2 regions of the Lysinibacillus sp. COL-1 genome follow, and region 1 is predicted to be linked to the other one. Evidence: riboswitches for the same ligand, from Rfam matches in the RefSeq annotation. Region 1 holds a riboswitch; the other holds the start of a gene.
What was found. A riboswitch is a leader RNA that binds a small molecule or an ion and turns the genes downstream of it on or off. The one in region 1 is predicted to bind cobalamin.

Region 1 (5,563 bases):
CGGAATTTGAGTTAAGGCAAAAATACCTGCGAACTTTGTAAACGATGCCATAAAGCCGCCAACCTCTGAAGGGAAGGCTAATGCTAACTGTACAGAAGTCACAACATATGTACCTAAGTCACCAAGCATCGCAGCAAAAAAAACAGCTAGTGAAAATGACAACCCTATTTTTTGAGCCCCTTTAAAGACAAAGTAAGCAATAAATGGGCCTACAATCGCCATAGAGAAGGCGTTCGCTCCTAAAGTGGTAATCCCACCATGTGCTAATAATAAAGATTGGAATAATAAAACAATCGTTCCGATGACACTCATAGCGAGAGGTCCGAATAAAACCGTTCCAAGTCCAACACCAGTTGGGTGGGAGCAACTACCTGTAACCGAAGGGATTTTTAACGCCGACAGCACAAAAGCAAAGGCTCCTGAAAGACCTAAAAGCATTTTGGTTTCAGGGTTTTCTTCAATTGTTTTGCGAATGGAGCGCAATCCTAGAATAATAAATGGGATAGAGATGACCCACCAAAAAATAGCCCATTCGATTGGTAAAAAACCTTCCATGATATGCATGGCAAAGGCACGTTTTGGCACGAGTAAAAAGGCCAATAAAAAATAACTAAGTTTCCACCATGAAAATTTCAAAAGCTTTCCTCCTTACTAATAGATTTTTAGAATGTAGCGTGCGTAAATAAAAAAGCACTTCTCCGTTGTTGGAAAAGTGCATAGCTAAAAAAGCAAATAACATTCTCATCTGCTAAGCCGCACACCTATCCTCGTAGGCTGAAACGATCACATATTTTTCGGCAGGTCTCCTGGCTCTAGTTCAACACTTTATAGGTCTTCCCATCCGTTGGACAGTGACATGTTCTATAAAGCTCCCTAATACAGTGGCGGGACCGCGCCGGACTCAAACCGGCTTCCCTTTTAAGCAAAATGATAAGTATTTTACACCGAAAAAACATTAAGTTGTGAGATTTCACGACAAAGTGTAACATGATTTTCCATAAATATGCTATATTTTTTTAAAAAATATTTTCAATTGAAGGTCAATAGAGAAGATTCTGATAACTACTGAATTGTCATAAATAAGGAGATATTATAATTTTTATACCCGGTCTACACACAAAATTGATAAAATTGTCATAAATTTTTATAGAAATATTGAAATTTTAAAATAATGAGATATGATAGAGACAGTTTTCTATTCTATAAAGAAGATAATAAATTTCATATAAAACGTCGATAAGTGCTCGAATAACTCGAGATAATAGGGAAATTGGTGAAAATCCAATACAGCCCCCGCTACTGTAATAGCTGATGAAATCGCAAAGCCACTGGTGCAAACTTGGGAAGGTGCGATAGTAAAATGAAGCTTAAGTCAGGAAACCTGCTTATTTGATTGTGCATGCAAACTTTTCGGAGGGAGAAGTTGAAGCAAGAGCGAGTACCTGTATTTTATTTTATTCGTTTTTATTTGGCTTCTACAAAACCTTTACTCTTCGTAATTAGAGTAAAGGTTTTTCTTTTTCCAGAAAGCAAATGAGGGGAGACAGAAGATGACAACATGGAATTTAGAGGGGATGAAAACACATCTCTTTATTTGTAATGGTAGTAGCTGCATGAACAAAGGTGGGGAGGAAATTACCCTAGCTATTCGAGAAGAAATACAACAGCAAGCACTTGATCAAGAGATACATACAACAAGAACGCGCTGTAATGGACGATGCAAGGATGCTTGTGTGGTCATCGCCTATCCGCAAGGGAATTGGTATCGTGTACCATCAACAGAGCATGCTAGAACACTTGTACAAGATTTACATCATGAATCCTTATACAACGAACATGTCTTTACACTTCGTGAAGGTACATTACAGCGTACAGCACAAACGACAGCCATTAAAGGGATCGAAAAGGTGAAAGAGGGGTAACAACATGGCGCAAAAAGGAAAAATTTTCGTAGTGGGCTTTGGACCTGGAGACTTTAAGCATATTACGACACGGGCGGTAGAGGCATTACAACAAAGTGATATGATCATAGGCTACAAAACCTACGTGGAGTTGATTCAAGATTTAGTCAGTGCGAAGTCGATTGTCAGTACTGGAATGACCGAAGAGGTGTCCCGTGCGCAGGAAGCGGTGCGCCAAGCAGAGGCTGGAAGCATTGTCTCAGTCATTTCAAGTGGTGATGCGGGTGTCTATGGTATGGCGGGATTAGTGTATGAGGTATTGATTGAGCTAGGCTGGACAGAAGCAACGGGGATTGAGGTAGAAATTGTCCCTGGTATTTCTGCCATCAATTCATGTGCTAGCTTACTTGGTGCCCCGATTATGCATGATGCCTGTACGATTAGTTTAAGTGACCATCTAACACCATGGAATTTAATTGCCAAGCGCGTCGAGGCAGCCGCTATGGCGGATTTTGTAATCGCTTTATACAACCCAAAAAGCGGTCGCCGAACAAGACAAATTGTCGAAGCACAGCGCATTCTCTTAGAATATCGTTCGCCTGACACACCAGTAGGACTTGTGAAAAGTGCTTACCGCGATCGTCAAGAAGTGACGATGACAACATTAGCCGAAATGCTGGAGCATGACATTGGAATGCTGACGACAGTCATTATTGGTAATTCGTCGACATTTTTCTATGACAATAAAATGATTACACCACGTGGCTATCAACGTAAATATACATTGGGTGAAGAAAAACAACCCTTACGTCCACATCAACGTTTACGTGAAGAAAATGAACCTTGGGCAATGAACCAAGAGACAGGGACTGCACGACAAGACTTTACAGCAGATCCTAATGCAGGGCGTTTTAATAAACCCAGTGTAGCCGCTACGCCAAAGCCAAAAAAAACAGCACTTGAAATGGCTACAGCGGCACTCGCAATGGTGAAAGGAACAAGTGCAGTCAAAGTAACGCCGAAACTTGTACAGCAAAAAATAGAATCCATTTTTGAATTAGCTGTAAGCCCAGGAGTGGTGAATAAGTTTTTCACACCTCAGCAAATGATGACGTTAGCAGAGGTCGTTGGGGAAGAGGGGACGATGGAATATACACCAGACCATCAAATCCATTTGAAAATCCCAACGACTGCCCCTGAACGTATCACGGAGAAATTACAGGAAGTAGGCTTTTTATTAGCGCCGATTGGTGATGTGCTATCCTTGAAGGCTTGTGATTTTTGCTATGGTGAAAAGGCCGATTCGATTCCCTATGCAGAAGAAATACAACAAAAATTAGGTGGAATGTCTTTGCCGAAAACATTAAATATCGGTTTTAACGGCTGTGGTATGGCCTGTTACAGGGCTGTATTTGATGATATTGGTATTGTCTATCGCAAAAGTAAATTTGATGTCTTTATTGGGGCGAAGCCAGTTGGTCGTACGGCCCATGCAGCACAGCCTGTTGTAGAAGGGTTGGAGCCTGAACAACTGATTCCACTAATTACAGATATTATTGAAGAATATAAAGCAAATGCTCACCCAAATGAACGTTTATTTAAATATTTTAAACGTGTGAAAAAGATATTGCATTTTACGTATCAAGATATGTCTTCCAAAATAAAAGTAGAGCCAGCTCCGTGCGGCGACTAGTGAGGAGAAAAGAGATGAAAGCTATTTTATTTGTCGGCCATGGGAGCCGTTTAGCAGCAGGAAATGATGAGGTACGTACATTTATTGAACAAATGACACCGCGTATTGATGCACAATTTTTAGTGGAAACATGTTTCCTAGAATTTGCTTCACCGAACATCGAAGAAGGCATTACGAATTGTGTGAAGAAAGGGGCTACAGAGGTTCATGTAATTCCGATTATTTTACTTCATGCAGGCCATTCAAAGCTGCATATTCCAGCAGAGATCGAGCATGCGCGTGAGCATTATCCGAACATTACATTTACCTATGGTCAAACCATTGGCATTCATGATGAAATATTTACGATTTTACAAGATCGTCTAGCGGAAATTGGTTTTCATTCAGAACAAGAGCAACAAGATACAGCCATTTTATTGATTGCACGAGGTGGCAGTGATCCATCTGCAAATGGTGATTTTTATAAAATTACACGACTTTTATGGGAAAAATTACCTGTTAAATATGTGGAAAGTGCATTTATGGGCGTAACAGATCCACGTGTTGAAGAAGGTATTGAACGCTGTGTTAAATTAGGTGCGAAAAAAATCATCATGCTCCCATACTTTTTATTCACAGGTATTTTAATGGAACGTATGAATGATATGTGTGTGAAGTTTAATGAACAATATCCAGATTGTACTGTTCAAATTGCCAATTATTTTGGCTACCATGAACGTTTACAAAATGTTCTATTAGAGCGTATTGAACAAGCGATAAATGGTACATCTACAGGCATGCAAGATTTAGAAAATTATCGTGCCTATGCGGCAGTTCATGGACATGCCCATCATCACCATCATCATGATCACGATCATGGACACGACCACCATCACGACCATGACCACCACCATGAAGAGGAGCCAGTAAAATGATTTTCATGTTAGCAGGGACGAGTGATGCAAGGGATCTAGCCCTTGCCCTGCAAAGCGCAGGACATGCGGTAACAGCTACCGTCGTGACTGATTCGGCAGCCTCTAGTCTTGCTGACGTTGGCCTACCACATTTAATAGGTCGACTGACAGCTGAGGAAATGGCAGCCATCATAACAGAGCAAGGCTATCAAATGGTGGTTGATGCCTCTCATCCATTTGCTGAGGAAGCTTCTAAAAATGCAATGGCAGCGGCCGAACAGGCACAAGTTCCTTATATTCGCTATGAGCGTGCCCATGAACACTATGCGCATCCTCTCATTACGATAGTGAAGGATTATGAGGAGGCTGCCCAATTAGCGGCAAAAAAGCGAGGTGTCATCATGCTGACAACAGGCAGCAAAACACTTGCTACTTTTACAAAGGTTTTACAAGGCTTAGAAAATACGAGAGTAATTGCTCGCATGCTTCCACGACTGGACAATATGGAAAAATGTGAGGCACTTGGTGTGGCACAACGAGATATTGTAGCTATTCAAGGTCCGTTTTCAAAGGAATTAAATGAAGCATTGTTTCGTCAATATGGAGTAACTTTGATGATCACCAAAGAAAGCGGTAAAGTTGGCTCAGTTGATGAGAAGCTTGAGGCAGCTCTTGCCTGTCATATTGAAACGATTCTTATTGCAAGACCAACCATTCAATATGGCCAACAATATTCAACATTTGAAGAAATATTACAGGCTGTACAACATACACTTTAGGAGGCATTATCCATGGATTTTAAAACAGATTTCAAACCATTAACGGTAGACCCAGATAAAATTTACGATTATAGTTTCTCGATTATTGCAGAGGAAATGGGCGATCATGATTTTTCAGAGGACGAGTGGAAGATTGTGCGCCGTATTATCCATGCTTCGGCGGATTTTGAGCTAGGTCGCAGTGTCATCATTACACCTGATGCAATTGAAGCGGGGATTAAGTCCATTCTTGCCGGACGACATGTCATTGCAGATGTTCAAATGATTGAAAGTGGCTCTGGTAAAAAACGTTTCCAA
Region 2 (5,563 bases), 500 kb from region 1:
CTCAAATTCACCGTGAACGAGTACATCGATATCTAGTTCCTCTTGTATCGTAATCCAGCGTTTTGTTTCCTGCTCTATAAATGCCTCGTAGGCTTCATTCGATAATTGTTTTTTACGCCAAGCATTACGATTCCTTTTCACCTCATCGGATTGTGGGAAGCTTCCGATTGTTGTTGTTGGGAATAGCGGTAACGCTAACGCTTGCTGCTGCATTTTTTGACGCTGAGCAAATTCACTATGTCGTTCAAAATCTTGCGTTGTCACAGTTTGAACTGCTTGATGAATCAACTTGTTTTGACGGATTGGATGGTTTTTTAGAGCCTCAATTGCCTTCATACTTTCAGAAAAATTATGCTGTAAGATACCCTCTGTATCTCGTCTACATTTAGTTAGCTCCGTGATTTCTACAATCTTTTCATCTGCGAAGGCTAAAGCATGCTTCAGAACAGGGTCAATCTCATTTTCAAGAGCAGTTGTGATCGGTACATGTTGTAGATTGCTGGATGGTTGAATCCATAGCTCTGCTGCATTACTTAAATGCTCAATTGCCTGAATTGTAGCATTGACCTCCGCTAAGTTGGAACGCCAAATATCACGTCCATTAACAACCCCGACTGCCAATACTTTGTCCTGAGGGAAACCATATTGACGAAGTGACGCCATATTTCCTTTATAGCCATGAACAAAGTCTAGGCCAAATCCTTCTACAGGCAATGTCATCAATGTTTCATAGCCGCATAATGCTTCAAAATAAGTTTGCAGCATGATTTTCGCTTCTGGAACCGCAACGGCTAACTGGTCGTAAATCTCTTGCACAAGCTTGATGTCTTCCGGATCAAGGGATGTGACAAGTGATGGCTCTTCTAGTTGAATCCAATTTGCACCTGCCTCCACTAATTCTTTTAATACTTGCGTATAGAGCGGTATTAGAGCTAATAAGTATTCAACCTGTGTGAATTTGCTATAGCCTTTTGTTAACTTGCAGAATGTATAGGGACCAATCAATGTTGGCTTTGCAATAATACCATACGTTTCTTTCGCCTCTAAGAAATCGGCCAACACTTTATTTTCTGTTAGTTTCAAGGCCTGTCCCTCGTATTCAGGAACAATATAGTGATAGTTTGTATTAAACCATTTTGTCATCTCACTAGCTACAGCTGTTTTATTCCCTCTTGCTACGCTGTAGTAGGTAGATAAATCTACTTTCCCTCCCTGCCAGTTAAAGCGTTTTGGGATGAGACCAAACATTAATGCTGTATCTAACATTCTATCGTAATACGTAAAATCGCCAACTGTCACCATGTCGATGCCAAGCTGTAGCTGCTTGTCAATTCTAGCTAAACGGATTTTTTTTAAACTATCCTCAAAATCCTCTTCAGAAAGCTCGTTGCGCCAAAATGCTTCTAATGCTTTTTTCCATTCGCGATCTTCCCCGATATACGGGTAACCAATGAGTGTGCTTGTATAGGTCATTTTTATATCTCCTTTTCAGAAAAAAATAAAAAGCCATTTTCCAAGGAGGAGAATGGCTGCTAGTTGAAATTTTTAATGCTAAAACAATACGAAAAAAGTATCTACTTTCGCATAAATCATTTGTTATCGCACAGTGCCGATTTGGTCACTTTTCACCACCTATTTCCACGTAGGTATTTGGTGTGTACTAGAAATTGGCAGGTCTCCTGGCTTCTCATCAACACGCCTCACAGCCTTCCCGGTTTCCCAGTGGCCTTTGTGATTTGCTCCGAATAACAGTTGCGGGACAGCGTCGGATTTGCACCGACTTCCCTTTTAAGCCAAACTTTCATTTGGCACCAATTCTTACACATTATTCAATTATGCTCCTACTATAACATATCTTTCAGAATAGTAGAAATAATTTTTATACGATTATCTAAATTATTTCTATAATTATTGTAGGGATTGGTTTAAGAAGATAAGGCTACATTGTATTCCATAAAAAAATTTGTTACTATAAAAATACAATTATGAGAGGACTGATGAATGGACAATGATGAACTAATCTATATTTTTATTTGAAATGAATCACTTCAAACGACAAAATATAGGATTAGTCTATCCATTTTTAACAATCAGTTTGCGTTTATTTGTCATGATGTCATTGGCAAATAAAGTTTATTCAGTGAGAGACTAATCCTTCCAATATCCAATTGGGGGGATTTTTTCTTGCTCTCATAGTTTATTCTGTATCTTTCATCTACCTAATAAAGGAGAGAAAAAAATGAGCGATTCTGAACCTATTGTGACGCATGTGATGCTCCGTATAAGTCGTTAGCATCCATCAACTTATACGGAGAAATTTAGCATAGATGGATGTACCGACTTTGTATAAAAGAAAAATGATTTGCTATACAAAGGAGGAATTATCATGTCAATGATACAAGTACAAGACTTAACGTTTTCTTACCCAAGCAGCTTTGATTATATTTTTGAGGGTGTCAACTTTCAGATTGATACAGATTGGAAACTTGGATTTATCGGTAGGAATGGTCGTGGGAAGACAACATTTTTTAATTTGCTATTAGGGAATTATGAGTATAGTGGGAACATCATTTCTTCAGTAGAATTTACTTATTTCCCCTATCCTGTTTCAGACCCAAATAAATATACGTACGAAATTTTTGAAGAAATTTGCCCTCTGGCAGAAGATTGGGAATATATTCGTGAAATAGCCTATCTAGATGTCGATGCTGAGGTCATGTATCGCCCTTTTCAAACATTATCTAATGGAGAGCAAACAAAGGTGTTGCTTGCAGCGCTCTTTTTAACAGAGGGACAGTTTCTATTAATTGATGAGCCAACCAATCATCTCGATACAGATGCACGAAAGACGGTCTCTGATTATCTACGCAAGAAAAAAGGATTTATTTTAATTTCGCATGACAGAGCCTTTTTAGATGGCTGTGTTGATCATATTTTATCGATCAATAGAGCCAATATTGATGTTCAAAGTGGTAACTACTCAACTTGGAAGTTAAATTTTGATCGACAGCAGGAACATGAAGAAGCAACTAATCAACGTCTGCAAAAAGATATCGACCGTTTAACGCAGTCTTCCAAGCGTTCGGTAGGTTGGTCTAATCAAGTTGAGGCTTCCAAAAATGGAACTACGAATTCGGGTTCTAAGCTAGATAAAGGCTTTGTTGGACATAAAGCAGCCAAGATGATGAAGCGAGCAAAGAACTTGGAATCTAGGCAGCAAAAAGCGATTGATGAAAAATCAAAACTGCTAAAAAATGTTGAAAAAACGGAATCTTTAAAAGTACAACCATTAGCATTTCCATCAAAAGACATGGTTGTTGTAACGGATGTATCAATTCAGTATGACGACAACTTTGTGAATCAGCCTATTAGCTTCAAAGTGGCGCAAGGTGATCGCATTGTTCTCGATGGCAAAAATGGAAGCGGAAAAAGTAGTATCCTACAGCTGCTTCTTGGCAAGCCTATACAGCATACAGGCTCTATACATTTAGCTGCTGGCCTTATTATCTCCTATGTTCAACAGGATACTGCTCATTTGAAGGGAGCATTATCGGATTTTATTGAAGAGCATGCTATAGATGAGACGTTATTTAAATCTATTCTGCGAAAGATGGACTTTGAGCGGATTCAATTTGATAAAGACATCTCACATTATTCAGGTGGGCAAAAGAAAAAGCTGTTGATTGCCAAAAGTTTGTGTGAAAAAGCACATCTCTATATTTGGGATGAACCCTTAAATTTTATTGATATTTATTCGCGCATGCAGATTGAAGAGCTTATTCAAAGTTTTAATCCTACAATGATTTTTGTGGAGCATGACCAAGCCTTTCAACAAACCGTGGCAACGAAAACAATAGCTTTGTCATAAAGGAATCATTTAGAGAAGAGTCCATTTTCAAAATGGATTCTTCTTTTTAATGAAACCAAGTGACACCTTTATTATTTTTATCTTTAACTATAAAACGTTTAATAATTTTCTGTGATCGACGCACACTATAAAGAAATATTTTATAGAAAGGCTAGCAATCCCATGAAAAAAATCGCTACTTTAATGACTATAGTCACTATTTTGATTATGCCCAGTAAGATTTATGCACAAAGCGAACAAGCTGATGAGAAACTCATCACTGATACATTGATAACAATCCTTAATCCATTTATAGAAAAGGAAATTGACCATTACTACGGCTATCCTAAGCAGTATGGCTTGTATGATGCGAACATTTTGAACGTTATTAGGGAAAGTCAGTTTAGCTTTAGGGTTAACGTTCAAGTTACTACTTTTGAACATGCCCATTCCCCACCGTATAGCAAGGAAATCATTACGTTTGAAATCAGTCCAACTGATGTGAACACCCTTCACTATAAACATGAGGCAGATAATGTAGAAAAAGCAATAGATGCATTCTATCGCACAACACTTTTAGACATACAGCAGAGCTTTAATTTGAATTTAGCCTCGTTCATTTCCTATCGATACAATCAATTGCAATACAAGGCTGAAATAAATAATGAAATGAAGCCTCTTGCTACGATTGCAGATGAAATAGCAAACAATATTTTATTTCCTGAGCGAAAGATACCCTATAAAAATGTAGTTGACCCTGTCACCTTTATCAAAGACAATACAGGCTATATGCTCTTTAAAAGGGCAGATGGGACCAATGTAAGCTATCAGCTGCAAAAGAAAGACGGCACATGGACCGTAATAAATAAAGCAAGTAAGCCAGGTAAGAAAATGCAGCATCAATTACCCTGGTATATATAAAGAAGAATGGGAAATTTAATTTTTCCGATTCTTCTTCTTTTGTTAAATAATTTTATAATTAACATTTTTTCTATCATCCCATTTGTGGGAACTCCTTAATGCTAAATCTTTATTATCTTTATCGTTTGCATGAGTCCATTCCACATTATTGAAGGAAAATATTAAGCATTAAAATTTTTCTGAGAAAGTGTTATGATCAGAAAGGATTTATGATTGATGGAGGATTTAAATGAAGGTTGATTTTGAAGAATTATTACATGGTGTTTTTTCATCTTTGCATGCGATAGAAGGCGTAAAGTCTGTCGATTGCATTCTTGAAGTTTTAAAAGATCGAATTGTTTTTCCAGAGATTACTATTTTGATACTGAATGCTAGGTTTGAATTGGTCTATTTGTTTAATGAACAGAAAGTAGTGTTTAAAACGTTAAGAGAAGCTTCGATTGATTCAAATTATATAGAAGAAATCAATTTAATTAATCAGCATTGTAGTTCCATTGAAGGTATTCTAAATGATTTTATTAACACAGATACACTTAAGAATTATTCTTTAAGCCTTCTTTCCTTAAAGTATAAAGAGAAAATTCCGAATAGTTAATATTGTGACAGAGATAGCGTTATAAAAAATGGAATTTGGTAAGAGTTTCTTCTACCAAACTCCATTTTTTAACTCGCCAAGTATTACCATTTATGTTGAAAAAAGATGGTTTGTGCAATGCCAATAAAATATGCTGATTCCGCAATAATATGATTTAACATAACTTTTGCTGTTACATGCATAAGTCCCTCTCCACTTCC

Region 2: linked by a shared signal. The riboswitch ahead of metE (5-methyltetrahydropteroyltriglutamate--homocysteine S-methyltransferase) and the one ahead of AC6BKE_RS21480 ((2Fe-2S) ferredoxin domain-containing protein) in region 1 are both predicted to bind cobalamin.

What each region holds. Positions count from the first base shown of each region.
Region 1 is NZ_JCAWSJ010000004.1:2,653,598-2,659,160, reverse strand. It holds gene AC6BKE_RS21485 (energy-coupling factor ABC transporter permease) at 1-636, opposite strand, end outside; cobalamin riboswitch at 780-964, opposite strand; cobalamin riboswitch at 1,222-1,403, shown strand; gene AC6BKE_RS21480 ((2Fe-2S) ferredoxin domain-containing protein) at 1,551-1,922, shown strand; gene cobJ (precorrin-3B C(17)-methyltransferase) at 1,927-3,594, shown strand; gene AC6BKE_RS21470 (sirohydrochlorin chelatase) at 3,609-4,508, shown strand; gene cobK (precorrin-6A reductase) at 4,505-5,266, shown strand; gene AC6BKE_RS21460 (precorrin-8X methylmutase) at 5,279-5,563, shown strand, end outside.
Region 2 is NZ_JCAWSJ010000004.1:2,156,252-2,161,814, reverse strand. It holds gene metE (5-methyltetrahydropteroyltriglutamate--homocysteine S-methyltransferase) at 1-1,473, opposite strand, end outside; cobalamin riboswitch at 1,653-1,831, opposite strand; gene AC6BKE_RS19055 (Lsa family ABC-F type ribosomal protection protein) at 2,387-3,868, shown strand; gene AC6BKE_RS19050 (DUF3888 domain-containing protein) at 4,031-4,768, shown strand; gene AC6BKE_RS19045 (hypothetical protein) at 4,998-5,363, shown strand.